DNA from 3 places in the Exiguobacterium sp. A1_3_1 genome. Region 3 is predicted to be linked to each of the others. Evidence: riboswitches for the same ligand, from Rfam matches in the RefSeq annotation. Region 3 holds a riboswitch; each other region holds the start of a gene.

Region 1 (9,673 bases), on a different contig from region 3:
GACGTGGATGCCGGTCTGTTTCAGGATCGCTTCTTTAATTTTGAGAGCAGCTTGCAGGTCGGAACCAAATAGGCGATCGGTTCCGGTCATGTCAATGAAGCTTTCGTCAATCGAATAGACGCGGATGGCTTCAGGTGGTGCGAATTGGTGCAGAACATCCAGGACACGAATCGACGTCTTCATATAAGCAAGCATACGTGGTTCGACAAGTCGAATCGTACGACGAACAGCGTATGGCAATTGCTCGATTTCATACAGTCGACCGGCTGTCTTGATTCCAAGTGCTTTTAAAGCAGGGGTGGCAGCGAGAATGACGGATCCGCTTCTTTTTAAATCGGAGACGACCGCCAGGCGTGTCGTCAAGGGAGGGAGATTGCGATACTGGCATTCACAGCTGGCGTAGAAGGACACACTGTCGACGCAAAAAATACGTTTATCTTGTGGTAAAACGACGGAAGGAAACATCTGAATCACTCCTTTACATAAAAGAACGTATGTTCTTATTTTAATTTTCCTTGACTATAGCATGGTCTCAAAGTGTCTCAAAATAAAAACTGTTGGAAAAAGGGGGAATTGAACGATTTTCCCTCATATAAAAGGAGTTTGGTACACTAAGGGAGAGAAAAAAGGGGGAACCTTCATTGAAAGAGACCGTTATCCGATTACCAGAATTACCGAAGACGCTTCAGCCAGAGACGTTCGATCAAGTCGAAATCGATGACCCGTATCTAAAAGGAGCGCGTTATGAGAAAGAGTCGATGCCGAGTGAACTGACAGAACGCATCGATGCCTATCAAGTGTGTTTTCAAAATGTCTCGTTCGCGAATCTGACCTTTGACCGTGGTTCGTTCGAAGATATTCGTTTTGAGCAATGCGACTTAACGGGATGTCACTTCCAAGAAACTCGTTTTCACCGTGTGTCCTTCGTCGGATGCCGGATGACGGGCATCCAGTTTGAAGATTGTACGCTTGACCATTTAACGATTCAGGAAGGGCTTGCGGATTACGCACAGTTCATTCGCAGTACGGTCCGTCATCAACACTGGAGCGAAACGACGATGAAAGAAGCACAGTTCTTCGAAGTGAAGCCGACCCATTGGAAACTCGAAGCGGTCCGGCTTACAGATAGCCAATGGATTGAAACACCGTTAAAAGGTCTCGACCTCCGGCAGACGGAACTCTCTGGTATTACGATCGATCCGCGATTTTTACCAGGCGCTGTCATTACGGAAGAGCAAGCAGTCGCCTTTGCTCGCTTGTTAGGTCTTGTCATCCCATAACAAAAAGAAGTCCTGCTTTCGATTGTTACTCGAAAAGCAGGACTTCTTTTTAATGAAGGTTACTGTTCTTAAAATGACATCGTTTCGCCATCCTCTGGAATCAGGAAATGGGCAGAAAGGTGGAAGGCGGCTAAAAAGTCAGCAATCATATCACGTCGCAAGAGACAGTGGTTGACGGACTCGAGGTGCGAGACGATGATCGTCGCTTCCGCCGCCGCTTCGTGTACGGCAAGGAGATCACGCTGTGACATCGTGATCGGCTCTCCGGTCAAGAACTGGGCGGCGCCACTGTTGACGACGATGATATCGGGTGTATGTTGTTCGATTGCATGCGCGACCTCGTCGCACCAGATCGTATCACCTGCGATATAAAGTGTTGGTTCGTCCGGATGGGTGAGGACGAGCCCAGACACACGTCCCATCCGTTCGCCGATTTCACCGACACCATGCTGTCCACCTGTTCGATGGATTTGGATATCACCGATCGTCACACCGGAATCGAAGGAAGAGACGTTCGTGAAGCCGGCTTCTCGGATATGCTGCGCGTCTTCTTCTTGCTGCGCATAGAGTGGCAAATGCTTGGGTAATAGTTGTTTAGCAGCATCATCGAAATGATCAGCGTGCAGGTGCGTGACGAAGATGGCGTCAGGATCGAGCAGTGTGTTGACATCGACCGGTAAGTCGACGAGTGGATTAGCGATGGCATTCGGTGTTTGACCGAAGGGAGGCAAGCTGCCTTTTTCGCCGAGGAACGGATCGATCAGTAAGACTTGATTGGCATACGTGACAACGAGTGTTGCATTGCGAATTTGTTGAATATCCATTAGGTTCATCCTCTCTCAATGACTCGAATTGACTATTCCCCGTCTGGCATTCAATGAATCCTATCGCAAGCGTTTCTCCATCGCCATGACGTCGACATATTCGCCGTTCAACTGTCCTTGCTCCTTAAACGTTCCGACGATCCGGAACCCGGAGCGGATATAGAGTTTTTGTCCGATTTTATTGAATGGGAAGGTGAAGAGAATGAGTTTATGCATCTGATGATCACGGGCGTGTTGCTCAGCCGTTTCAAGCAAACGTGTGCCAATCCCTTGTCCACGATGAGTCCGGGTGATATAAACCGAAATCTCACCGACGGATGCGTAGACAGGACGCGGATTATACGGATCGAGGGAAATGAAGCCGAGGACACCTGTGTCATCTTCAGCGACATATCCGGCATATCGATCGGTGCGTTCTGCATACCACTGGGTCATGAAGGATAAGTCCTTTTGGTCGGTCTCAAGCGTTGCGATTCGATCTTCGATGCCTTCGTTATAGATGGCGAGAATCGCTGGTAAGTCGTGTTCCGTTACGGGACGAATATGCATGACGCTCACTTCCTCATCGCTTTTCCTTCATTATATCGGTTACGTGTCAATGTAGTGATATGTTTGTGCGATAAGAAAAGCGCTGATTCCCTTCATATGAAGGAAAACAGCGCTTTTATCGTTCTTAAGAGACCGTTGACGTCTCGTTTTCATAAATCGGAACCCAGCCGTCTGTCGTGACGAAGATTCGGACGGCGACGACTTTACGATCGTCTTGAAGCGTAAAGTAGTGGCGTGTGTTAACAGGAACGGAAATCAAATCACCAGGATTGAGTTCGATGTTATAGTAGCCGACCTCTTCGTCTTTGATCGCGAAGACGCCATGACCGCTGACGATGAAACGAACTTCATCATCCGTATGGTGATGTTCTTTCTGGAAGTTGACGAGCAACTCATCCAGGTTCGGTGTCGTATCCGAAAGTGAGATGATATCAGCTGTCTGATACCCACGACGTTCTGATACGTCTTTGATTTCGGGAGCGAACGTATCGAGAATCGTTTGTTTGTCTGCATCCGTCAGTGTGAAGTTCTCAACGAGAGGCGCTGGAAGTTTCGAAACGTCCCATTGTTCGTAAAGAACGCCGCGTGACGCAAGGAAGTCAGCGACTTCCGTTTGATCCGTATACCGTGTGTTTGTTTCTTGGAATAAGACTGTTGCCATGAGATGATTCCTCCTTTTAATGAATGGATTGACGGCATGATTGCAACGTCAACGTATAGTTAAATAAAAACTCGAAGGCTTCGAGGTGTTTCTTTGCTTCAAAGGCGGTCGGTGCCCAGACCGTGATTCCGTGATTGCGGATCAGGACGGCACCACTGTCTGCTGTGACATGCGGTGCAAAAGCAGCGGCAAGCGTCGGGATGTCCGCATGATTCGGAATGATCGGCACCGTGACCGTCGCATCCTCTTCCCAGTGTCCGAGTGCCTTGATGATTTCTTGACCGGAAAAGGTGATACTGCCTTGATCGCCATAGAGTTCCGAAATCACATTGTTCGCAATCGTATGGACATGCAGGGAACAACCGGCGTCCGTTCGATTGAACACTTCGACATGAAGCAATGTCTCAGCGGAAGGACGCCCGGATTGCTCACCGATCAATTGACCGGTCGCATCGACATGAACGAAGTCGTCAGGAGTCGTCTGCCGTTTATCTTTTCCGCTTGCCGTCACAAGGAATTCAACCGGGACACCGGACGTCCGGATGGCGAGATTGCCACTCGTACCAGGGAACCAATCGCGTGCCGAAAGCTCTTGTTTGATGGCGCGTAGCTCTTCATACCGTCGCATGAATGTCATGTTGTCACCTCCGCTCGTGTTAAATCATGAACGATATCGTGGAATGTCTCAAACGGTGTATAGGCGATATCGTTCTCTTCACACAACGTGATCAGATAATCACGGGCATAGACACGATCCGCTTGTTTTGCGAGTTCGAAGTCCGTCACCGAGTCGCCGATGACGATGATGACGTCACCGTCTTTACGTAGTGTCCGAGCAACGGACGTTTTACAACAGCCGCACCCGTTCGTGCAATGGGTATCGCAGGCGTGTGGCCAATCGATATGAACGAATGGACCGTCAAAATTCGCGACATTGCAATAGATGCGCTCCTGCTCAAGGAATGGCGCTAAGATTGGTTCGACGAAAAAGTCCATTCCGCCGCTGACGATCGAAAAATCGATGCCTTGACGACGACTGTACTGCAGTAACTCCGAAAATCCGTCGCGAATAACCGCGCGCTCCAACAAAAAGTCAAGATAGGCTGCTTTCCCGTCAGATGGCAGAAGTGCGAACATTTGCCCGACACCACTCTGAATCGATAACGTCCGGTCGAGTACGCCGTGTTTTAACGGTTCGAAGTCACTCGCTGGCGCAAATGCCTGCATGAGTGCGATGATATTATCTTGCGTCGTCACTGTCCCGTCGAAGTCACAGAGAATCCGTACGGTCATGACTTGATCCCCCAAGCGTCGAGGGCGATCCGTAATTCTTCATGACGCGATGCTGCCGCCGATAGGGATTCATTTGCGAGTGCCGCATCGAGTGCCTGACGGAAAGCAATGACACCAGCCGCAGCACCTTGCGGATGACCATGTACGCCGCCACCGGCGTTGATGACGGAATCGATCCCGAAGTCCCGTACGAGTTGAGCGACGAGTCCAGGATGAATACCAGCTGAAGGAACCGGGAAGATCGATTTCGTCTGACCGAGACGGGTCGCTTCGACCGCGATGCCACGGGCGACATCCTTTGGTAAAGCGACATTGCCGTAAGGAGACGGGAATAGCGTCAAGTCTGCTCCAGCAGCACGCGGTAATGTGCCGAGTAAGACAGGGGCAGCGACTCCGTGATTCGGGCTAGCAATCAACGCACCGCTATATGCTGGATGATTGAAGATCGGAACGTTGATTTCCGGATCACTCGCCAGTTCGCGTAAGACGTCGAGTCCGTATGTGAAGGTATTCAGCAAGAAAGCAGTCGCTCCAGCATCAATCAATCGTTTGGCTTGATCCTTGAGCGTAAAGACGGGACCACTGAGTGTGATCGCATATAACGCACGTTTACCGGTCCGGTGGAAGTGAGCATCGATGACCTCACGTCCGATTCGTGCCCGGTCAATCGTCGGTGTCAACGGATTGTCGTATAGGATCTCATCGTCTTTGACGAGATCAATCCCACCAGCGAGTTGTCCTTCGAGTTGATCACGAAGGAACGATAAATCCCGTCCGATGACTCCTTTGAAGATGCTCATTAACAATGGGCGATCTTCGACACCAATCAAGGAGCGGACCCCTTCGATCCCGAATTTTGCACCTGGAAAGTCCGACGTAAATGTATCGGGTAATAGCAATTCCGTTAGTTTGATTTCACCGTCGAGTGAGAGTTTCCCGAAGACGGTCGTCAGAATCGCAGAAAAGTCGCGCGACACGTTATGTTCCGGATAACGAATCGTGATATATCCTTTGCCATCGCGCTCTTCGGTATGTACGACTTCCCCTTTGAACGAGGCGAGTTGTTGTTGTTCGAGATGATTCAGTTCCGTCCAAGAACCGACTGTCAGACCAAGCGCGAGTTGTTCAGCGCGTTGCTCGAGTCGATCACGGGCAGTCAATTGATAAGTAGCAGTGATATAAGCCATGTCTTTCCTCCTTCAACAAAAAAATGGTCTCTCGTCAGCGACAAGAGACCATGAATGATTCGAACGTGGACTCTTATCTGTCAGCTTAGTAGCTGCAAGAATTAGCACCGTGCCAAAAGGTCGGTTGCTGCGACATCGTAGGGCTTGTCCCTCCGTCTGCTCTTGATAAGAATTGGATGAAATTGTGAAATCTAATTGCAATTTTTACATGAGAATCGTGACTTGTCAAACTATTTTTAGAAAATTTATTTTTTTGAAAATACTCTTTCTATAGATGACTTAAAAATGATATCCGTTTCTGCTTGATTTCGATTTGACAGCGAGGAAGTCGATTGCGTAAGATTCAAATCAATATCACACACGACAATTACATACGACTCTTATCGCGAGTTGGCAGAGGGAATTGGCCCGATGACGCCGCAGCAACCGACCACTAGGCACGGTGCTACATCCAACAGACGTTTCGTCTGAGAGATAAGAGGACGCAGTGACTTTTCTGCGCCTCTTTTCGATGACGAAAAGAGGCGCTTTTTCGTGTATCACATAGGGGGAAACTGAGATGACATATAAAGCATTCACAGAACAGGACGCGATTGATCGTGTTCGGACATTAGGACTGATCGGCGATGGAGCCGTCGAAGCAGAAGAGATTGGCGACGGGAACCTCAACCTCGTCTTTCGGATTCGAGAAGGCGAACATCGCTTGATTTTAAAACAAGCATTACCATATGCGAAGGTCGTCGGGGAGAGCTGGCCGTTATCGCTCGAACGAGCGTGGATCGAGCAATCCGCACTCCGTGAATTCGCACGGCATGCCGTACCGTTCGTACCACGTGTTTTTCATGCTAGTCATGAAGAGGCGTATACGGTCATGGAAGATCTTTCACATCTGACGATCGTTCGAAGCGGTTTACTCGCAGGTGAACAGTATCCGTTGCTTGCGGAACATATCGGTTCTTATCTCGCTCGGACGTTATTCCATACATCGGACTTTGCGCTTGGTCCGGTTGAAAAGAAACGTGTCGCCCGAACGTACTACAATCCAGACTTGTGCGACATCACGGAAAAATTAATCTTCACGGATCCGTTTCATGACGCGGAGACGAACGAGATTGAAGCCGGACTCGAAAAAGAGGTGGCACGTTTATGGGCAGACGATGAGTTGAAACGCGAAGTCGCAAAACTCGAAGCGCTCTTCATCACGAAAGGAGATGCATTGTTGCACGGCGATCTACATACAGGAAGCATCTTCGCCTCAGCGACGGAAACGAAAGTCATCGATCCAGAATTCGCCTTTTATGGTCCATTCGGATTCGATGTCGGGCAGTTCATTGCGCATCTATTCTTCGCAGCATATCCGGATTACCCTACACGACGTGACGCCCGAATCAAGGATATCGATACGTTCTGGCTGACGTTCGCTTCAACGTTCCGTGCCTTATGGGAACGGGAAGCCGTCGAACCGTTCCAGGCATCAGGACTCGTCGATGATGTACTGAGCACGATCTTGCAGGATGCCCTTGGCTTTGCCGGTTGCGAATTGATTCGGCGGACGATTGGTCTTGCACCGGTCGCTGATTTAGAATCAATCGATTCAACGACGGAACGCTTAGAGCGGAAACGTCACGCTCTTCGTCTAGGAGCGGCGTTAATCAAACGCCGTACAGAATGCCGGACATTCGATGATTTACGAAACTTTGACGTAACGGAGGAACTCAGCCGATGACTACATTCGTCCAAAGTATTCGTTACGAAGATCGTGTCTTGACGATTCTCGATCAGACACGTCTACCGCAGGAAGAGCACTATGAAGTCATTGCTGATCTCGCGCAAGCCGTTGAGGCGATTAAACAACTACGTGTCCGGGGCGCGCCTGCGATCAGTTTATTCGGTGGATTCGTGCTCGTTCAAGAAGCATACCGGTTTGAAGCGGCGCTACCGGTCTACAAGCAAGCCTTGCTTGAGACATCGGCGACGTTACTCGCGACACGACCGACGGCCGTCAATTTGCGAAATGTACTCAATCAGTTGAATCCAATCATTCAAGACGGGACGTCGGTAGAAGAGATTCGCGAACGGTTGGAAAAACGGACGGTCGCCTTATACGACCAGGATGCGCAGACGTCACGTCAAATCGGGATTCATGCACTGGAATTGTTCCAGTCAGGCGACCGGATCCTAACGATTTGTAATGCTGGATCGATTGCGACCGCTGCTTATGGAACGGCACTTGCGCCGTTCTACATCGCAAAAGAACGCGGCATCGAATTATCCGTTTTTGCGAGTGAGACGCGACCGTTACTGCAGGGAGCACGATTGACGACATGGGAGCTGCAACGTGCCGGCATTGATGTCACGTTAATTACGGACAACATGGTCGCCCATACGCTGAAAGAAAAACAGATCGATGCGATCATCGTCGGTGCCGACCGCATTACACGAAACGGCGATACGGCAAATAAAATCGGGACGTTCCAATTGGCATTGCTCGCGCAAGCTTTTGGTATTCCGTTTTACGTCGCAGCACCGCTCTCGACGTTCGACTTCTCGCTCGTTTCCGGAGACGCGATCGAAATCGAAGAACGTAATCCGCAGGAAGTGACGACTGTCCAAGGTGTCGCGACAGCACCGGAAGGGGTCGCTGTCTTCAACCCGGCGTTTGATGTCACACCACACACCTTAATCACAGGCATCATCACCGAACTTGGTGTCATCACGCAACCGAATGAAGAAACGATTGAACAATTAACAGGGCTTCAACCCCTCGGATAAGGAGATATGTCATGAAAAAACTAGCTTACGCCGTCCTAGCACCGGCACTGTTACTAGCGGCTTGTGCGAATGGAGAAGCCACGACGACGAAGGTCGTCAAGGATGTACCAAAAGGGGTTCAATCGGACGTCAAGATCGCCGTCATCCGCAACCTAGCATCGGACGACCATACGAAACAATTCCTTGATGGCGCACGAAGTGAAGGCGAAGCGCTTGGCTTTAAAGTCAGCACGTTCATTTCGGAAGGTAACGACGTCAAGTTCAAGGAGCTTGTCGCGCAAGCGATTCAGCAAGATTATGATGGGCTCATCATCTCGCATGGTAAGGAAGACTACGCCTATGACATGATTAAACCAGCGGTCGACAAAGGGCTGAAGGTCGTGACGTTCGATACGGTCACGAAGAAAAAAGGAATGGCGTTAAAAGGTGTGACGGAAACGTTCCAAAACGATCATCAACTCGCGAAGCTATCGCTTGATGAAGTGACGAAGGTGACGGACAAAAAGCCGGTCCGTGTCATCAAACTTTGGTTCGGACCAGGTTTTGCCCCGCTCGATCGTCGTCAGGAAATCTATAAGACGTACGAAGCAGACGGTAAGATCAAAACGCTTGAGACGGTTGGACCGACAAATTTCCAAGATGTCCAAGGGGATATCGCAACGAAGATGAATGCGATTCTCGCGAAATATCCGAAAGGAAGCATTGATGCGGTTTGGGGAGCGTGGGACGAAGTTGCAAAAGGGGCTTACAAATCGCTCAAGGATAATAAACGTCAAGAAATCCCGCTAATCTCGATCGATGTCTCGAATCAGGATATCAACCTGATGCGTGAAAAAGGCAGTAACTGGGTCTCGACGAGTGCGGTGGATCCATTCTTGATTGGACAAACGGACATGCGATTACTGGCTAAGAAAATCGCTGGCGAGAAGACACCGGACAGCTTTGATCTCGACGCGAAACTTGTGGAGCAGAAGGCGTTGAAGCAGGATACGACGATGTACAATCTCGATACGATCATCAAAGGATGGAGTACATCGGACAAATTCAATGAACCGTGGATGGACCGGTTGCGTGACGTCCATAAAAAACAATGACGTCTACCAATCA
Region 2 (9,673 bases), on a different contig from region 3:
GTAATCAATCATCTCGCCACCGAACTCAACGGGTTCCATCGCATTGAGTAACGCCTTTTTCCCGTAAAGGACACCAACACCTGTCGGACCACACATCTTGTGTGCAGAGAAGGCGAGGAAGTCACAGTCGAGATCCGTGACATTAATCCGTTGATGCGGTGCACTTTGCGCGGCATCAACGACCATGACGGCACCTCGAGCGTGAGCAAGACGCGCGACTTCTTTGATCGGATTGATCGTACCGAGAACGTTCGAGACATGTGCCATCGCGACGATCTTCGTCCGGTCGGACAGTTGTGCTTCGACCGCTTCGACCGTCACGCGACCATCAGCTGTCAAATCGACGTATTTCAACTTCGCTTTTTTGCGTTTAGCGACTTGTTGCCACGGGATGAGATTCGCATGGTGTTCGAGGTATGTGACGACGATTTCGTCGCCTTCTTCGACATGCTCCATGCCGTAGCTTGACGCGACGATGTTGATCGCCGTCGTCGTGCCGCGGGTAAAGATAATTTCTTCATGGTGTTGCGCCTGGATGAAACGACGAACGTTCTCACGCGCACCTTCGTACGCATCCGTCGCTCGTGTTCCGAGCGTATGGACGCCACGGTGCACATTCGAATGAATCGTCTTATAGTAGTCGTCAATCGCATTGATGACGACGAGCGGCTTCTGCGAAGAGGCCGCACTATCGAGATAGACGAGTTTCCGGTCGTTGACCTGTTGGTCGAGGATCGGAAACTGATTGCGGATGGATGCATCGATTCCCATATTAGTTTACTTTCCCTTCGATGACTTGAACGAGACGTTCTTTCACCGAGTCAATCGCAAGTTCCGAGACGACTGGCTGGAGGAATCCGTGAACGACGAGGCGTTCTGCTTCCTTCCGTGAAAGGCCACGGCTCATCAAGTAGTAGAGTTGTAGTTCATCGACACGACCGACAGATGCCGCGTGCCCTGCCATGACGTCATCCTCATCGATCAAGAGGATTGGGTTCGCATCACCACGTGCCTTTTCAGACAACATGAGGACACGTTCCGTTTGAACGCCGTTTGATTTCGAAGCGCCGTGATGGATCATCGACGTTCCGTTGAAGATAGATGTTGCTGCGTCTTTTTGGACACCGTGGATCAAGATGAAACCTTCTGATCCTTTACCGAAGTGGTCCGTCCGGACGTTGAAGTTTTGTTTTTGCTCTCCACGACCGACCGTAACGGCTTTCGTATCTGAGAACGAATCGTTTCCGACGAGATGTGTTTTTGTTTCTGTAACTGTGTGACCGTCATTCATGTGACCGAGTGCCCATTCGAGCTTCGCGCCTTGTTTGACGACACCACGACGGTTCATATACGTGATGGCACCTTTCGATAACGTATCGACACCACCGAAGAGGACTTTTGCGTTGTCTTCAACGAAGACTTCTGTGACGACGTTGACGTTATGCGCTTCGTCACCATAAGAGACGAAGTTTTCGATATACGTCAATTCGCTGTCCGCATCTGCGACTATGATCGCGTGATGGTAAAGCGCTGCACCTGATTGCTCAAGCGTATAGATCGCTTGCATCGGTACAGAAAGCTTAACGCCTTTTGGTACATAAAGGAACGTACCGCCGTTACGAAGTGCTGCGTTTAATGCCGCAAGACGATCTTCGTTAACTTGAACACCTTCCGTCATGAAGTATTTCTCGACGAGTTCTGGGTGTTGTTTTAATGCGTCTTCGAGCGTCGTGAAGATGACGCCGTTCGCCGCTTCACTGTTTTGCGCGTGGACGAGTTGTCCGTTACGCGTGACGAGCATGTGATCACGGTTTTCGCCGATCAATGCTTCGATATCTGAAGAAAGACCAGTGACGGTTTCGAGTTCCGTCGTACCTTCTGTGAAGTTCCAGCCTTCGATCTTGATTTTTTCTACTTTTGGCAATGCGAGCGTTGGGGCAAGATCAAGCGCGTCTTGACGCTTTGCGACCATCCAAGATGGTTCCCCTAAGCGAGTCGCACGTTCTGCCACTGCCTCGCGATTTACTGCAAGATTCAGTTCTACAGTCATCATGCTTCCTCCCTCGTCTTACGCTTTTGTTTCGATTTCGACGTCTTCGATGCCGAGTTCTTTTTTAACCCAGTCATAACCTTCTGCTTCGAGACGGTGTGCGAGTTCTTTACCACCAGACATGACGATTTTTCCGCCCATCATGATGTGGATGAAGTCTGGCTCGATATAGTTCAAGAGACGTTGGTAGTGCGTGATGATCAAGCAGCCGAATTCTGGTGAACGCATTTCGTTGACACCTTTTGCGACGACTTTCAATGCATCGATATCAAGACCTGAATCGATTTCATCAAGAATCGCGATCGCTGGTTTAAGCATCATCATCTGAAGAATTTCGTTACGTTTCTTTTCTCCACCTGAGAAACCTTCGTTGAGGTAACGGTGTGCCATTTCTGAAGGCATCTCGAGAAGACCCATTTGTGAATCAAGCTCACGGATGAACTTCATGAGTGAGATTTCATCGCCTTCTTCACGACGCGAGTTGATCGCTGAACGAAGGAAGTCTGAGTTCGTGACACCACTGATTTCGCTTGGGTACTGCATTGCGAGGAACATACCCGCTTGTGCGCGCTCATCGACTTCCATGTCGAGGACGTCTTCGCCGTCGAGTGTGACTGAACCAGATGTCACTTCGTACGATGGGTGACCCATCAATGCTGATGCGAGTGTTGATTTACCTGTCCCGTTTGGTCCCATGACCGCGTGGATTTCCCCGCCTTTGATTTCCAAGTTGACGCCTTTCAAGATTTCCTTGCCGTCGATCGCGACGTGTAGATCTTCAATCTTCAAGTGTGAAGCCTTCATGTTAGAATCCCTCCATCTATTCATTTCGTGACTGACGATTCAGAACACGAGCGTTACTAATTTAGTATCATTCTAATCTTAAAGAAACATCGCGTATTATTCAAGCGTCATCGCTCGTTGATTTTTCTCAAAATCATGCGTTTTGTTGAGAATCATTCGAAAGTTTCACCGGTTCCTCGAGTTCCTCGATCGTCGAAGCCCGATGAATCCGTTGTGACAGTAAGAGCAGTGGTATTCCGAATAATGTCAAGCCCGCTAATATCCCGAAAATCGGTAACGGACGGTCCGCTCCATATAAACTTAACAAATGTCCTCCGGCGATCGGACCGATTGATTGTCCGATCGACGTCAAGCCCATCGCTCCGAAATAACTGCCCCGTAATTCTGGTTTGGCGAACCGATCGGTCAAGATGTCGGTCATCGTGAACATCATGACTTCCCCGCACGTGAAGATGAACATCGCGACGATCATCAACCAGATCGCGTTCGCATTTCCCATGATGAACAATCCGATCGCAACAGTCGCAATCCCGGTCGTGATCGAGACGAGTGGTGACGTCTTCATACCAAACTTCATGATCGGATATTGAACGATCAAGACGGTGATCGCATTGATCGTGATCAAAATCGCATAGAGTGTCTTCCCGCCTTCAAGCAGTGACGTTTCCGTCAAGAACTGTGGCAATGTCGAGTTGAACTGACTGTAGCCGAAAACCCCGAAGATGATGCCAGCGAGTGCCAGCGTAAAAGCGATATCCGTCCGCAACAGACGAACCGTTGCTCCGAACGATACCTTTTTCCCACCATGCGTCTCGGTGATCGGATGGCGTTTGAATAAGATACCGATCATCCCCCCGTACACGATATAGACGAACGCTGTGATGTAAAACGTCGCGGACGTGTTCCCCGCACTCAGCAGTAAAGCAATTCCCGGTCCGATCGCTGCTGCGATGTTGATCATCGCGTAACGGATATTGAAGACGAACAATCGGTTCGCTTCGTCCGTCGTATCACTGATCAAGGCACGGGCGGATGGTTCAAAAATCGAACGACAGACCCCGTTCAAAGCACTGAGCGTAAAGAATGCCCAGAATGTCTCGACTTGTGCCAGCGCAATGAAGACGATCGCGAATCCGATCGTTCCGGCAAGCATCATCGCCCGGCGACCATACCGGTCCGACAAGGTGCCGCCGATGAAACTCATGACGAGACTGGCGATCGCCGAGATACTGAGTACCCAGCCAACATCGACAGGATCAAATTTCAGGACGGTCGTCATGTAGATGGCGAAGAACGGCATCGTGATGAACGTTCCGAGACGTGAGAAAAACGTCCCGAACAAGACCCCGAGTGTCAACGGATGCAGTTGACGTATGCGTTGCATATGATTCCCCCTAACCCCTGTTTCAGACAAATGAAAAGCATCCTTCCATTATATAGGAAGGATGCCGGCTTCGGTGAACTTATTTGCTGACTGGAACGACCGCACCTTTGTACTTGTCGAGGATCCAATCTTGGTTTTTCTTTTCGTGCAGAACGTCAAGAAGTGCTGTGACACGCTTGTCTTTTTCATCGCCATCACGTGTAACGATGATGTTGACGTATGGTGAAGACTCATCTTCTGAAGCGATCGCGTCTTTCAATGGGTTCAGACCGTTATCGATCGCATAGTTCGTGTTGATGAGGACGGCGTCGCCTTCATTGTTTTTGTAAGCTTGCGGAAGAAGTGATGCTTCGATGTTCGTCTTGAACTTGAGTTTCTTCGGGTTCTCCGCGATATCACCGAGTTGTGCATCTGTCGTTTTACCGTCTTTGAGTTTGATCAATCCTTCATTTTGAAGGAACGTCAAGACACGACCGCGTTCCGCGACGTTTGAGCTCGTTAAGATCGTTGCACCGTTTGGTAACTTATCGAGTGACTTGTATTTCTTCGAGTAAATACCGAGTGGTTCAACGTGGACGCCACCTGCGTTCGCGAACTTATATGATTTGTTTTCTTTTTCTTGTTGCTCAAGATACGGTACGTGCTGGAAGTAGTTCGCATCGATTTCTTTTGAAGCGAGCGCTTTGTTCGGAAGTACGTAATCTTGGAACTTCTTGATTTCAAGCTTGTAACCTTTTGCTTCGTATTCTTTTTTGACGTGCTCAAGAATCTCAGCGTGCGGTACGTTCGAAGCACCAACGACGAGTGTTTTGTCGTCGCTACCTGATCCTGATGATTTTTCGCCACATGCAGCAAGGCTAATAGCTAAGACGGATACAGCAGCAGTACCTACGAATTTTTTCCAAGTTTTCATGAATGATTCCTCCAATATGATTAAGTTTCGAATTAACGTTTATCGATCGCGCGGATCAGCAAGTCACCAATGATTTGGATGACGAAGACGATCGCTAAGATTAAGAGTGTCGCAATGACGATGACATCGTTTTGAGAACGCTGGAATCCTTCGATGAAGGCCATGTCCCCAAGTCCACCTCCGCCGACTACTCCGGCCATTGCCGTATAACCGACAAGTGAGACGAGTGTGACCGTGATACCAGAAACGATGGCAGGCAACGCTTCCGGGATTAAGACTTTATAGATGATCTGGAACTTCGTCGCGCCCATCGATTCAGCTGCCTCGATGACACCTTTATCGACTTCGCGTAACGCGAGTTCAACCATCCGACCGTAAAATGGTGCAGCACCGAAAATCAGTGCCGGTAATGCTGCCGTTGGTCCGAGGAACGAACCGACGATTGCTGTCGTAAATGGAATCAATAAGATCAGTAAGATGATGAACGGAATCGAACGGAAGACGTTGACGACCAAGCTCAACACTGAATAGAACGTCCGATTCTTGAACAATAACTCTTCGTTTGTCGCATACAATAGTAAACCAATGATCAAACCGAGGACGAATGTCGAAACACCAGCGATTGCCGTCATATAGACGGTACTGCCTGTCGCTTCCCACACCATGTCCCAATCTAGATTGTCAAAGAATGAAATCATCGGTGATCCACCTCCACTTCAACATCACTGGCTTGAAGCTTTGTGATGACCGCTTGTGTTGCTTCTGTTTCCCCGATCAACTGAATGAACAGTGTACCGAGTGCCCCTTCCTGTGATTGACCGACGTTTCCGCCGATGATATTGAACAGGACCGGCGAATCCTTCATGACTTCCGCGAGGATCGGGCTTTCTGCTGTCGATCCGACGAACGTCAACTGAACGATTTTTCCGGTTGGGTACCGTTCGCGTAGTTTCGCGAACGTTAACTCGTTCTCCGACGGCGACGTCAATTGTTTGACGAATTCCTTCGTCATCGCTTGCTTCGGATGACGGAAGACTTCTGCGACCGGTCCTTGCTCGACGATTTTACCGGCTTCCATGACGGCGACCCGGTGACAGATTTTTTGAATGACGTGCATCTCGTGTGTGATCAAGACGATCGTCAGTTTCAGTTTTTCATTGATGTCGACGAGTAACTCAAGGATTGAGTCCGTCGTCTTCGGATCGAGTGCACTTGTTGCCTCGTCACATAAGAGAACGTCCGGGTTCGATGCCAGTGCCCGAGCGATACCGACACGTTGTTTTTGACCACCGGATAATTGTGACGGATAGGCTTTTTCGCGTCCGTCCAAACCAACGAGTTGGATCAGTTCCGCGACCCGTTCCTTGCGGTGTGCTTTCGGGAAGCCACCGAGCTCGAGTGGGAACATGATGTTCTCTTCAACCGTCCGTGACCATAGTAAGTTGAAGTGTTGGAAGACCATCGAGACATTCTTGCGGACGCCTCGTAATTCCTTAGGTTTTAGTGATGTCATTTCAACACCATCGATTTGGATCGAACCACTCGTTGGTGCTTCGAGCATATTCAGTAATCGGATCAGGGTCGATTTCCCTGCTCCGGAATAACCGATTATTCCAAAAATTTCACCGCGCTCGATTGTCAGATCGACATTCGCGACGGCTTCGACCGCTCCGCGCTTTGAGCGATAAATCTTTCCTACGTCTTGTAAACGAATCACAACTGTCCCTCCTAAAATAAAAAAAGTGCGCGCGTTTTAGAGCAAACGCGCGCACTTTTCAGTACACAAAACCATTTGCTCTCATCTCCCAGACTTTTGTCTGCTGGAATTAGCACCACTTCGGATTAGATCCGCGGTTGCCGGGTTTCATCGGGCCAGTCCCTCCACCACTCTCGATAAGAGTTTCGGTATTAAGTTTGTAGAATATATTCTGAATATTAGCAGGGGTTATTTTTGTTGTCAAACAGTTTTTTCAGAAACTTTTTCGAGGAACGTGAAAGCACGTGTTAAGTCTTCTTTCAAATCTTCCGCATCCTCAAGTCCAACTGAAATCCGAACGAGACCGTCCGTGATGCCGAGTTCTGCCCGACGTTCTGCTGGGATTGACGCGTGCGTCATCCGTGCCGGCACCGAAATCAGACTCTCGACGGCACCAAGACTCTCAGCGAGTGTGAAGAAGTGTGTCGCCTCGACGAGTTTTTCTGCGTTCGCTGCTGAACCGACATCAAAGCTGATCATCCCACCAAATCCAGTCGCTTGTTTCGTTTGGATGTCGTGACCAGGATGCGATGCAAGTCCTGGGTAGAAGATGTTCGAGACGATGTCTTGCGCTTGTAGGAACGCAACGAGATCATGTGCTGTCTCTTCGATCGCATCCATTCGGATACCGAGTGTACGAAGACCACGGACGAGCAAGAAGCTGTCTTGCGGTCCAAGCACGCCGCCTGTCGAGTTTTGGATGAAGTGCAGCTCTTCGCCGAGCGCATCATCTTTGACGACGACAAGTCCAGCGACGACGTCCGAATGTCCGCCGATGTATTTCGTCGCACTGTGCAAGACGATGTCTGCACCAAGTGCGAGTGGTTGTTGATGATAAGGTGTCGCGAACGTGTTGTCGACGACGAGTTTAAGATCGTGACGTTTGGCGATCGTTGCGATTGCTTCAATGTCCGTTACTTTCAACAACGGGTTCGTCGGTGTTTCGACGTAGACGATCTTCGTGTTGTCTTGGATCGCTGCTTCCGTTGCCGCAAGGTCCGTCGTATCGACGAATGTCACTTCGATGTTGAACTTCGGTAAGACGCGTTGCATCAAGCGGAACGTACCACCGTAGACGTCATCCGTCATGACGATGTGGTCGCCAGACTCCAGCAAGTGGAAGACGGCATGAATCGCTGCCATCCCAGAACCGAACGCAAAACCACGTGCGCCGCCCTCGAGATCCGCAATCAATCGTTCGATGCTCGTCCGTGTCGGGTTCGCTGTCCGTGAGTATTCGTATCCGTCCTTAAGTTGACCGATTTTATCCTGCTTGTATGTGCTTGTTTGATAGATTGGAGGTGTGACGGCTCCTGTTGCCCGATCGACACCTGTTCCTCCATGAATCAATGCTGTCTTCTTACGCATGAGTTTCGTCCACCTTTTCAAAGATTTGTTGGCTTAAATAGCGTTCGGCACTGTCTGCGAAGACGGTGACGATCGTACTGCCGGGGTGACGCTTTGCGATATCAAGCGCAGCAACGAGCGCTGCACCTGCTGAACTACCAACGAGTAATCCTTCGCGAGCAGCGAGTGTATGAACCGCGTCAAATGCATCGCGGTCAGAAATCGTATGAATCTCATCAACGAGTTCACGCGGAACGAGGCTTGGCCATTTCGCTGTACCGATACCTTCTGTCTTATGCGGACCGGCTGGACCACCATTTAAGACGGAGCCTTCCGGTTCGACGATTGCTGCTTTTGTACCGAGACGTTGTTTTAAGAAGTCCGCTGTTCCGGCGAACGTACCACCTGAACCACAACCGGCAACGAACCAGTCGATGTGCGGCAAGTCCGCAATCAGCTCAGGACCGAGTGTCCGCTGATACGTGACTGGGTTCTCTTCGTTTTCGAATTGTAACGGAACGTAACTATTCGGAATTTCTTGACCGAGTTCTTTTGCCCGGTCGATGGCCCCTTGCATATCGAGTTCAGTCGGTGTGTTGACGACGGTTGCGCCGAGTGCCCGCATCAACGTCTGCTTTTCCTGACTGAATTTTTCCGGAACGACACAGATGACTTGGAGATCGTATTTTTTAGCGGCGAGCGCCAAGCCGATGCCGGTATTCCCGGCTGTCGGCTCGATGATCGTACCGCCTGGTGTCACATGTCCGTTTTCGATTGCTGCATCAACGAGTTGAATGCCAAGGCGGTCTTTGACGCTGCCCCCAGGGTTCATCCATTCGAGCTTCGCCAAAATGCGCGTACCAGCAGGCAAATCGAATGAAGTGATCTCGTAGAGTGGTGTGTTTCCGACGAGGTCGCGGACGTTGTTCGCGATCATCCGAAGACGATGTCCCATTCATCACGACCGGCAAGCATTTTCTCGGCATAGTGCTTCGCTCCTTTGAGGTCATGTGCGCTCGCAAATCCACATTGGACTTCGTTTTGCGCTGGAATCTCTTCTGCTGCGAGGACGTCTTTCAACGTCTTCTCAACGAGTTCGCTCATTTTTTCGACCGAGTCGAAGTTCATCATCGCCATGTAGAAACCTGTTTGGCATCCCATCGGCGAGACATCGATGACATCATCCGAGTAGTTACGGATGTTTTCAGCAAGTAAGTGCTCGAGTGTGTGCATCGCACGCATCGGCATTTGCTCAACGTTTGGTTGCGTGAAACGGATATCGTATTTGACGACTTGGTCGACTTTACCTTCTTTATAACCCGCGACGCGGATATAAGGTGCTTTGACTTTCGTATGATCCAGGTTAAAGCTTTCGACGTTCATTTTTTGAAGTGCCATGATTTATTCCCCCATTTTCTC
Region 3 (9,673 bases):
TGAAATAAGGTAAAATAGAAAAGAATCGTGAGATTTAATCGTGTGTTAAAAGAGGGGGAGAAAAGATGGTTCAAAAGAATAAACAGCTATCCAAATGTACGTGGCTTAGCATTGGCGCCTTGTTAGTAACGCAGGCAGTGGGTCTGTTTCTTAGTGCGCGAAAGTCAGGACGTAATCCATGGGTGTGGGGAGGTGCTGGACTCCTTCAGTTTCCACTTCCGGCAATCGCCTATTTGATCTTAGAAAGACAAGCAAAGCATAAAAAATAACAAAACAGGTCTGATCATAGCGATCGGACCTGTTTTTATGATTAGGAAGAAATTTTTTCTTGCTTCGTCGCTGTCTTCTTCATGCGTGGTAAGCCGAAGAAGATGGCAATTGATCCACAGACGAAGAGGAGGAACGGATAGAACAGATACGGAATCAGTTCTGGTGAAGCCGTTTTCGTCAATTCTGCTGCGATCAAAAGTTGTGCCCCGTACGGAATGATGCCTTGAATACCACAAGAGAAGATATCAAGGATACTCGCCGATTTTTTGCGATCGACTTCATACGTATCGGCGATTTCAGCTGCCAGTGGTCCAGCGACGAGAATCGAGATCGTATTGTTTGCAGTCGCGAGATTCGTTGCGCTGACGAGTGCCGCCATACTGAATTCGGCACCACGACGCTGTGAAATCTTGCGTGTCAGCGTCTCTTTTAAGAAGGCGATTCCACCGTTGAACGTAATCAAGCTGACGAGACCACCCATGAGGAGCGTCAAAATGGAGATCTCCGCCATGCCCATCATTCCTTCAGACATCGAGAGGACGAAGCCACTCAAGCCGAAACTACCATCAATCATACCGATGATGCCGGTGAGTAACGTACCACCAATTAAGACAAGAATGACATTGACGCCAAATAGTGCAAGGACGATGACAGCGAGATATGGAATCAACTTGTAGAATTCAAATGCTTTTGCTTCGACGACGTCACCAGAACCAGAAACGAATGCGAGTAGGATGACCGTCAAAATAGCAGCCGGTAGGACGATCATGAAGTTCGTCCGGAATTTATCGCGCATGTTCGTTTTTTGGGTCCGGACGGCGGCAATCGTCGTATCCGAGATGAACGACAAGTTATCGCCGAACATCGATCCACCAACGACAGCAGCCGCTGCGATCGCAACGTTGATGCCTGTCGCTTCATGAATTCCAAAGGCGATCGGCGCGAGTGCAGCAATCGTTCCAGTCGATGTCCCCATTGCCATCGAGATGAAGGCAGCGATGATGAACAGACCACTCATGAGGAGCGACGGAGGTAGGAACGTCAAAGCAGCATTAACGGTCGCATCGATGGCGCCGATTGCTTCTGCCGTTCCAGAAAACGTACCGGCTAGTAAGAAGATGAAGACCATGATCATGATATCAGGATTTCCGGCACCCGTTGCGATTCGTTCGACCGTTTGATTGATGGATCCTTTCGTCGTGATTGCAGCAAAGATCAAAGCGATCAGTGCGGCGATAAGGATCGGAAATTTGTAAAAGTCGTCATAGAAGATCCCGGCTCCGATGAAGAGAACTAGGAATACGACGAGGGGAAGCAGTGCCCATTTGTTAGGCGTGATCGTTTCATTCATTGTTGACACCTCGTTTCTCAAAGATACAAAAAAAGACCCCTTCGCAAGAAAGAAGGAGGTCTTTATGAAATAAAGACGCTCTTCTTATCTCTCAAGCTTTCGCTTGCTGGATTTGGCACAGTACGAATCAAATCGTCCGCTGCCGAAACATCATTGGGCCAGTCCCTCCGTTTCTCGCGATAAAAAGAAGTCATTCAATTGTTGTAAAACACGTTTCTTACCGTACCGCATTGAGTAACGCGTGTCAACTGTACTTTACTGAAGTGCCTTTTTCAATGTTTGGACGTTTTCTTCCATCAACTTGAAATAAGAGCTGTTTTGTTGCGCTTTCGTGACCGACTCTAGATTATGAATCGTCACGGATTCAGCTCCGATTTCTTTTTGGATGACACGTGCGACCTTCGGTGAGACCGTCTCTTCGAACGCGACGTATTTCAAATCATGCATCCGTGCTTCTTTCACTAAAGCGGCCAGTTGCTTTTGTGACGGTTCATCGGAAGGAGAAATTCCCGCAATCGGCAGTTGTGTGAAACCATATCGTTCTGCGAGGTAACCATAAGCGGCATGCGTAACGAGAAGTTCTTTTTTCGATCCATCAGCGACGGCTTGTTTAAATTGTTCGTCCAATTCATCAGCTTGCTGATCGAACGTTTTCAAGTTTTTTTCGAACGTTGCTTTGTCTTTTGGAGCTTCTTTTGATAAAGCAGTTGTGATCGAACGTGCCATTGCTTTTGCGTTGACAGGGTCGAGCCAGACGTGTGGATCGTATTTTCCGTGGTCATGACCCTCTTCTTCATGCGCATGTTCGTCCGTTGCGTGATCATCGTGCCCTTCTTCTTCGTGAGCATGTTCGTCTTCTGTATGCCCCTCTTCTTCATGTGCATGAAGCGTAGCATCCGATTCTAGCAAGTTGACGTCTTTACTCGTCTCAATGAAGCGGACGTCCGTGCCTTTTAAGCTCTCTTGGATTTTTTTCGAATACGGCTCGAGTGTCGTACCTGTCAAAAGGAACAAGTCTCCTTTAGCGATCTCTGTGAGTTGCTTCGATGTCGGTTCGTAAGAGTGGGGATCTGCTCCAGGTGGAACGATCATCTTGACGTTGACTTGATCCCCTCCGATTTCGCGGGCAATAGCAGCCGTCGCGAACGTTGACGCGTAGACTTCTGTCTGTTTGTTCTCTGAAGTTGATGAATCGGTATTTGATCCGCAAGCCGCGAGGACACTCGCACTCGCAAATGCGACTGTTAAAGCAGGAATGATTTTTTTCATTATATGATACCCCCATTATTAAAACGTAACTATTCCGATTTGGACTTTCTCACTATAGCGGAACGTTGATGAAGCGTCAAGTAGGGATACCAAGACGTTCGACATCTTTTAAAACGGGGTAGAAGGATAATAAAGTGAAGAAACTGGCACGTCTTTTTGGAGGTGATCAAGTGAAACGTGAAACTGCATGGCTAATGGGGGGAGCTGCATTATTGACGACAGCAGCAGCGGGAGCGAGTATTTGGAACAATTATGGTGCACTACTTCGATGGACCGAACCCGCCTTGCCACTCACAGAAAAACAACTTGCACCGCGGACACTCATCTATAAACAGGTGGGGGACCGCACCTTACAGCTCGATCTCTATTATCCGCCGGGGGAAGGACCGTTTCCAGTTGCCATCTATGCACACGGTGGTGCATTCGTTCGTGGGGAGCGTGATGACATATTCTGCTTTAGTCCAATCGTTGACCGCCTACTTGAACTCGGAGTTGCCGTCTGTAGTATTGAGTATCGTTTGTTCGAAGAGGGCAGTTATTTTCCGGATAACCTCGAGGATGTACGGGATGCGTTATGTTTTTTGAACAAGGAAGCAGAGGACCTTCGCATTCTAAGAGGACGGATGATGGTATGGGGAGACTCAGCCGGAGCTGCACTCATGCTGACGACGGCACTTGCCCCATCTGCTTTCGTCGGTGAGCGTGATGAGCGGCACATGCCATTGATCAGTGGTGTGATCGCTTTATATCCACCGACGAACTTTTTGTTGTTTAATTTCATTCAAACTTGGATTGCCCACATTAAGTTCTACAAGGGGGGGCGAGAAGAATGGCGCAAGCTGATGACGCACGTCTCACCCGTCACACATTTATCGTCAGATGCCCCACCAATCATGCTTTTGCACGGTAAAAAAGATCCGATTGTTCCGTTTTCTCAAGCCTTGCATTTCGTTGAGAAAGGAGCAGATGTCGGAGCCGATGTTCGGTTATTTTCCTTTCCGAATGGTACGCACTCACTAGCTAGTTTCGCTCAGACGGAAAATCCGTTAAAGATCGAGCGATTACTTGAACGAATTGAACATTTCACCTGTCAGGTACTACTGTTGCCACCGCGACAACTTCCGAATGGAAAACATGATACAATCAGTCATATTTCTTAAATGAGGGAGACAGAGACATGACTGAAATTTGTTTAGTGCGGCATGGTCAGACGGATTGGAACTTAAACGAACGGATTCAAGGAAGAGAAGATATCCCGTTGAATGCAACAGGAAGAAGACAAGCGGAACTCAGCGCCGCTTATCTATCGAATGAAAAGTGGGATGTCTTGTTAGCAAGTCCCCTGTCGCGTGCCGTTGAGACAGCGGAAATCATCGGTCGTGCTGTTGGTTTAACGATCACGGGGACAGATGAGCGACTTGTCGAACGCGAATTCGGAGCCGCTTCCGGTGAACCGGTCGCAGCGATTTACGAAGCCGTTCAAGCGAACGATACGACGCTTGTGCCGGGTCTTGAAACGGAACAAGCCATCCAGGATCGCGTGTTCGAGGCGCTACAGGAAGTGACACGCACGTATGAAGGGAAACGAATTCTAATCGTCTGTCACTCGCATACGATCAAGGCAGCATTATCATCGATTGACGCGACATTCAGTTACCGGACACCTTTGAAAAACGCGTGTGCGAATTATATCTATCATACGGATCGCTATACGATTGACCGCATCAACGTAGCGGACCACATCACGGACGAGGTCGAAAAACCTTAAGAGACGGGTGTGTTCGGATGCTCTGTCAAATATTGTTTGAACGTTTCTTTAGCGATACTTGTGATATGGGCACCACGTTTTGAACGACGATCCTTATACTCCTGAACGAGTTCTTCGCCAGCGAATCCATCTTCGACGACTTCGCGTAAGATCGATTCAGATAAATCATTTTTCATCATGACCATCTTACCCGTGAAGACATACGAGACGTTTTCGCTTAAGACAGTCCGTTCAAGAGGCGTGACGATCATCGCGGCAGGGTCATTATCAGGTCGTGAGATCGTGATTTCAATCAAAGCACGTAAATGTTTTGTGAACAATTCATCGACGATCGGCTGATCCGTCGGAGGAACGACGATTTCTGCAACCCACTGTGCCGTCTGTTCGGTACTGACCGTCAATCCGTCCTGAATGGCGACGGGAATCGTCGTATCACGTCCTGACTCATCCATTAAAATGCGTAATGTGCATAACTTAAAGGTTTTCATGAAAAAATGCCCTCCCTTGATCGCTTACGATTTTCCTACAGTATACCGTGAGGAATGTAAGACGGGAAACTTTTCCTGACGAAATTCGTATGAACTATGTTTAAATAAGACTAGATACTACTAAACAGGAGGATCGTTCATTATGCCGCAAGTACTCATTGGAATATTAGGAATCCTGGGTATCGTTCTACTTGCCCACCATATCATCATGTATTGGCATGCTGAACCGACAGACCGCCCGACGCTTGCATATCGCATTGCGCTCCTGATTGCCTGTTTGCTACTCATTAGTGGAAGTGATCATTTAATCAGTATTTTCTACGCGGATTCCTTAGCTGAATTCGGTCAACGCATCACGTATATCGTCTTCATCGGAGGTGCACTTGGCTTCGCATGGTACTTTCGTAAGAAGATGGAACAAGCGCCAACAGAAATGACACCTGTCGGAAACGAAGCAGGATTAACATGAGAAAAAGCGCAGTTCATCCCGATGGAGGAAGAACTGCGCTTTTTGTGTCTTATTTTAACCCACTTGCCAGTCGAGTGTCCCGAATCATGTCGAGTTTGAGCTTCCAGAGACGATCGCTGAATGTGACAGCATAAATCTCTGGCAACCGCAGCCGTTTGTACTCTTCCCACAGACGACCGATCTGTGTTTCGTGGAAGTGGCGACTTTCTTCAATCGTTGGGACCGTATAGACCAGTTCTCCATCTTTGAAGATTGGTTCAAGTAACCGCTCGACCTTGAACTGTTCGATGCGATTTCGGAACGATGGGTCTCGGACGTCGATGAGATCGACAGCTTCAAGTGTCGACGGATCTTCGTCCATCAACGTCACGTAATCGCCTTTGAACTTATCCGTCACCGGATCGATGATGCGATAGACTTCTTTGATGTGAGGTGTCGTCGTCTTGGCTTTTGACGAGGATACTTTGATGACGGGTGCGAGCTCGCCATCTACTTCACGTGCGACCAGTTTATAGACCATCCCAAGAGCCGGTTGTTCGTAAGCTGTAATACCACGTGTTCCGACGAGGAATGTATTGGCTTGGGCACCTTGGATGCGTAAGTCCTGAATGACGTACTCATCGAGGTCCCCTGACAAGACGATGTCGACTTCCGGGAAGCCAGCTTCGTCAAGCATGTTACGGGCACGTTTTGACAAGTAAGATAAGTCGCCAGAATCGATCCGGATGCCACGCAGTTTATGCCCTTTGGCTTGGAGCTCCTTCGCAACCGTGATCGCATTCGGAAGACCACTCTTGAGCGTATCGTACGTATCGACGAGTAATGTCGCCTGATCCGGATAATGAGAAGCGAATGTCCGGAATGCCGTCAATTCGTCATCGTGGAATTGAATGTCAGCATGTTCCATCGTTCCACCACACGGAATGCCGAAGTCGCGTCCTGCTGAAGCAAGGCTTGTGACGTCAAAACCAGCCAGGTACGAAGCACGCGTTCCGAAGTAAGCGGCATCGATGCCTTGCGCGCGACGGGCACCAGCTTCGAGGAACTTCGCACGGGGAGCCGATTGACGAATACGTGCGTACTTCGTCGCGATGAGCGATTCGTGGTTCGCGATGTTCAGAATCGCGGTCTGTAAGAGCTTCGCTTCAAAGATGCGTGCCTCGATCCGAATCAATGGTTCGTTCGGGAAGACGATTTCGCCTTCTTTGACACTTGAAATCGAGCCATTGAACTTGAACTGACGCAGTTCATCCTTGAACTCATCCGGGAAGCCAATCATCTCTTGCAAGTACGTGATATCTTCTTCCGTGAAACGGAGTGTTTGAATGTACTCGATGATATTTTCGAGACCCGCAAAGACGACATAGCCTCCTGCGAACGGATTCGAACGGTAGTAAACATCAAAGACGGCGCGTTCATTATGACGTCCTTCTTTCCAATAGATATACATCCACCGTGGTAAGTACAGATCGGTATGGAGTGCAAGATTACGTTGTAACATGACGGACAGATCCCTTCTTATTCGCCGACGACTTCAGCGCCGATCGATTGTTTAAAGTGTGTAAGCGCCCACTCGTGACCAGTCGCGTTAAAGCTTGCGACCGCATCGGCATGGACGACGATACGATACCCGAGATTGTAGGCATCGACAGCTGTATGAAGGACACAAATGTCCGTACAGACACCGACGAGGTGGACTTCGCGGATACCGCGTTCACGCAAGCGTAAATCGAGGTCCGTCCCGGCGAACGCACTATAACGCGTCTTGTCGATGACGTGATCGGCGACCCGTGCCATGGCTGCGACTTTTCCGAACAAATCACGTCCATGTGTTCCGCGGATATTATGTGGCGGGAAGAGGACGGTTTCCGGGTGGAACGTATCGCCTTCTTCGTGAATATCGTTGGCGATGACGACGTAGTCTTCCGTTGAAAATTCCTCCATCAACGTAGCAATTCGATCTTCAATCGCTTGTCCTGGTTTTCCACAAGTCAGCTTTCCTTCGTCAGCAACGAAATCGATCGTGTAATCAATGACAATCAGAGCGCGCATATGCGTAAGCCCCTTTCCGATTTTGAATTAGTGTTCTCTTTCACATTGTACTCTATCTCACACAGAAGGCAAAAGGAAGAAATCGGATACAAACAGGTATAGAGAAGTAAAAGAATGGGGTATAAGGTATAGGACGAAAATGATAGTAGAGGAGGAGAAAGGGATGGCTAGGTTGAATGAGTATGAAGTGGAAGAGCGTCTTGAGCGGTTGCAGGATTGGAGTGTCGTGGATGATGAAATCGTCCGGACTTATACACTTGCATCGTTTCCTGCGGCACTGGATTTCGTACAGGAAGTCGGAAGTATCGCTGAAAACTTGAATCATCATCCACGAATCGTGATCGACTATAAAAACGTCACACTTGCAGCGACGACTCATGATGAAAACGGATTGACGGAAAAAGACTTTCAACTTGCGGAGGCCTGTGATGCCATCTAAACTTTCGATTACATTCGGTAGCGGTTCGTTCGTTGAACAAATTCGTTCCCGTGATGCTCATATTCGTGTCGCTAGCGGAAGCGGCGATGCCATCCTCTGGATGGAGACGGACTCGAAATCACCTTTTCAAAGTGGCAATACCTATACGTTGCTCGAATCACGTGGCAATTTTTCGGACGAAGGCAGTCTCTTCTACTGGTCGATTCCGGCAGATCAAAATAGCGGGGATCTATTCGTACATCAAGTGATGTCGAATCCGAAAGTCATCGGAGCAGAATATGGTGGCTTCCAGGCATTTCGGATTGGACGTGTCGAGAAGGGAACGGATCTTGCCTTATTGATTCAGTTCCAAGAGACAGGGGACGGAGCTCGTTATGCAAAATCAGTTGAACGTCTTACGGTAGACCAGTATGCTGAAGAGGCAGGGAAGTCGTTCGCGCCTTCTCCCGTCATGAAACGGTATCAAATCGTACCACCAACAAATGAGTGAGATGCAGGGGGACTAACAGATGAAGAAGAACTATTTTGTCGTAGCAACACTTGGTGGCGCACTTGTCGGCGCTACTTTATCACTACTGCATAAAGATACGCGCCAAGCGCAGTTTGCAGCAGTGAAACGGACATTCAGCGGCGCAGGAACACAATTGTCTGCTGTCAAACAAGATCCAAAAGGGCGCTTTGAAGAACTAAAAGCACTCTATACGGATAATCAGGAGACAATCCATAATCTGATTGACGACGTGAAGGACTTAGCAGAAGTACTTCGCAAATAAGCAAAAAAAGGACTCGCGCGTGTAGCGGAGTCCTTTTTTTATGCCATTTTACAAGTAGCGGAAGAATAATCCGAGTACGGCAAACGCGATGATGATATAGAAGAAGATCCGACCGAGTTGACCAGAACCGCTTACGAAGACAGGTCCACCGCTCGATCGACGACCGGTTTGGAACGGACGTGTGAATGGAACGGCACGATTACCAAAGACGAATCCGAAGAGGAATCCGAGGACGAAACCGTACAAGTGACCGAATACAGCGACATTTGAGCCAAGTAACGTAAAGACTGCCGTGACCGCAGTAAAGATATACACAAGACGTGTATCGTCTGCTAGGATGACTGTCCGCTTGAATCGGCTCAAGTAGACATAAAACCCAAGCAAACCAAGAATGGCACCCGATGCTCCAGCTTGACCGTAAAACGGTTCATTGATTTTCGTGAAGTACGTCAAGATGTTCGCGAGCGTACCGACGAGCAAGTAAAAAGCGGCAAATCGAGCATGTCCGATCATCCGCTCGAGCGGTGGAGCGAAGATGACGAGAGCAAACGTATTGAACGCAATGTGCCAAAAATCATAATGCAAGAACGTGGCCGTGACGACACGCCACCATTCACCTTGTCCAATTAAGAGATTGATTGCTGCGCCTGCACTTAAAGGAGAGAACGTCAGATTAAGGAGTGCACCTAACTGTTCGATGACAAACAGGGCGACTTGGATTAAAATGAACAACGAAACGACCGGATAAGAACGTGTGAACGTTTGTAGGTTTTCCGTTCGACTAAACATGACAA

What was found. A riboswitch is a leader RNA that binds a small molecule or an ion and turns the genes downstream of it on or off. The one in region 3 is predicted to bind S-adenosylmethionine.
Region 1: it holds a riboswitch for S-adenosylmethionine, as region 3 does, so the genes downstream of both, mtnK (S-methyl-5-thioribose kinase) here and F8N00_RS00435 (Na+/H+ antiporter NhaC family protein) in region 3, are expected to answer to the same signal.
Region 2: it holds a riboswitch for S-adenosylmethionine, as region 3 does, so the genes downstream of both, F8N00_RS05050 (methionine ABC transporter ATP-binding protein) here and F8N00_RS00435 (Na+/H+ antiporter NhaC family protein) in region 3, are expected to answer to the same signal.

Annotation. Positions count from the first base shown of each region.
Region 1 covers NZ_WBYY01000035.1:12,530-22,202, reverse strand. Annotated here, with positions in the region: partial or broken gene F8N00_RS05780 (DNA polymerase thumb domain-containing protein) at 1-465, opposite strand, end outside; gene F8N00_RS05775 (pentapeptide repeat-containing protein) at 642-1,280, shown strand; gene F8N00_RS05770 (MBL fold metallo-hydrolase) at 1,349-2,104, opposite strand; gene F8N00_RS05765 (arsinothricin resistance N-acetyltransferase ArsN1 family A) at 2,165-2,653, opposite strand; gene F8N00_RS05760 (1,2-dihydroxy-3-keto-5-methylthiopentene dioxygenase) at 2,778-3,314, opposite strand; gene F8N00_RS05755 (methylthioribulose 1-phosphate dehydratase) at 3,331-3,951, opposite strand; gene F8N00_RS05750 (2-hydroxy-3-keto-5-methylthiopentenyl-1-phosphate phosphatase) at 3,948-4,607, opposite strand; gene F8N00_RS05745 (2,3-diketo-5-methylthiopentyl-1-phosphate enolase) at 4,604-5,794, opposite strand; SAM riboswitch class I at 5,865-5,966, opposite strand; SAM riboswitch class I at 6,172-6,275, shown strand; gene mtnK (S-methyl-5-thioribose kinase) at 6,354-7,520, shown strand; gene mtnA (S-methyl-5-thioribose-1-phosphate isomerase) at 7,517-8,566, shown strand; gene F8N00_RS05730 (sugar ABC transporter substrate-binding protein) at 8,578-9,660, shown strand; gene F8N00_RS05725 (sugar ABC transporter ATP-binding protein) at 9,657-9,673, shown strand, end outside.
Region 2 covers NZ_WBYY01000030.1:1,108-10,780, reverse strand. Annotated here, with positions in the region: gene F8N00_RS05080 (cysteine desulfurase) at 1-771, opposite strand, end outside; gene sufD (Fe-S cluster assembly protein SufD) at 773-2,050, opposite strand; gene sufC (Fe-S cluster assembly ATPase SufC) at 2,069-2,854, opposite strand; gene F8N00_RS05065 (MDR family MFS transporter) at 2,988-4,238, opposite strand; gene F8N00_RS05060 (MetQ/NlpA family ABC transporter substrate-binding protein) at 4,318-5,151, opposite strand; gene F8N00_RS05055 (methionine ABC transporter permease) at 5,184-5,849, opposite strand; gene F8N00_RS05050 (methionine ABC transporter ATP-binding protein) at 5,846-6,868, opposite strand; SAM riboswitch class I at 6,947-7,051, opposite strand; gene F8N00_RS05045 (bifunctional cystathionine gamma-lyase/homocysteine desulfhydrase) at 7,109-8,275, opposite strand; gene F8N00_RS05040 (PLP-dependent cysteine synthase family protein) at 8,268-9,191, opposite strand; gene F8N00_RS05035 (S-ribosylhomocysteine lyase) at 9,188-9,652, opposite strand; gene F8N00_RS05030 (class I SAM-dependent methyltransferase) at 9,656-9,673, opposite strand, start outside.
Region 3 covers NZ_WBYY01000002.1:7,045-16,717, reverse strand. Annotated here, with positions in the region: gene F8N00_RS00435 (Na+/H+ antiporter NhaC family protein) at 311-1,621, opposite strand; SAM riboswitch class I at 1,703-1,807, opposite strand; gene F8N00_RS00430 (metal ABC transporter solute-binding protein, Zn/Mn family) at 1,877-2,890, opposite strand; gene F8N00_RS00425 (alpha/beta hydrolase) at 3,061-4,050, shown strand; gene F8N00_RS00420 (histidine phosphatase family protein) at 4,068-4,658, shown strand; gene F8N00_RS00415 (YwpF family protein) at 4,655-5,146, opposite strand; gene F8N00_RS00410 (hypothetical protein) at 5,289-5,615, shown strand; gene F8N00_RS00405 (nicotinate phosphoribosyltransferase) at 5,665-7,116, opposite strand; gene F8N00_RS00400 (cysteine hydrolase family protein) at 7,134-7,667, opposite strand; gene F8N00_RS00395 (4a-hydroxytetrahydrobiopterin dehydratase) at 7,831-8,106, shown strand; gene F8N00_RS00390 (hypothetical protein) at 8,096-8,596, shown strand; gene F8N00_RS00385 (hypothetical protein) at 8,616-8,879, shown strand; gene F8N00_RS00380 (rhomboid family intramembrane serine protease) at 8,928-9,668, opposite strand.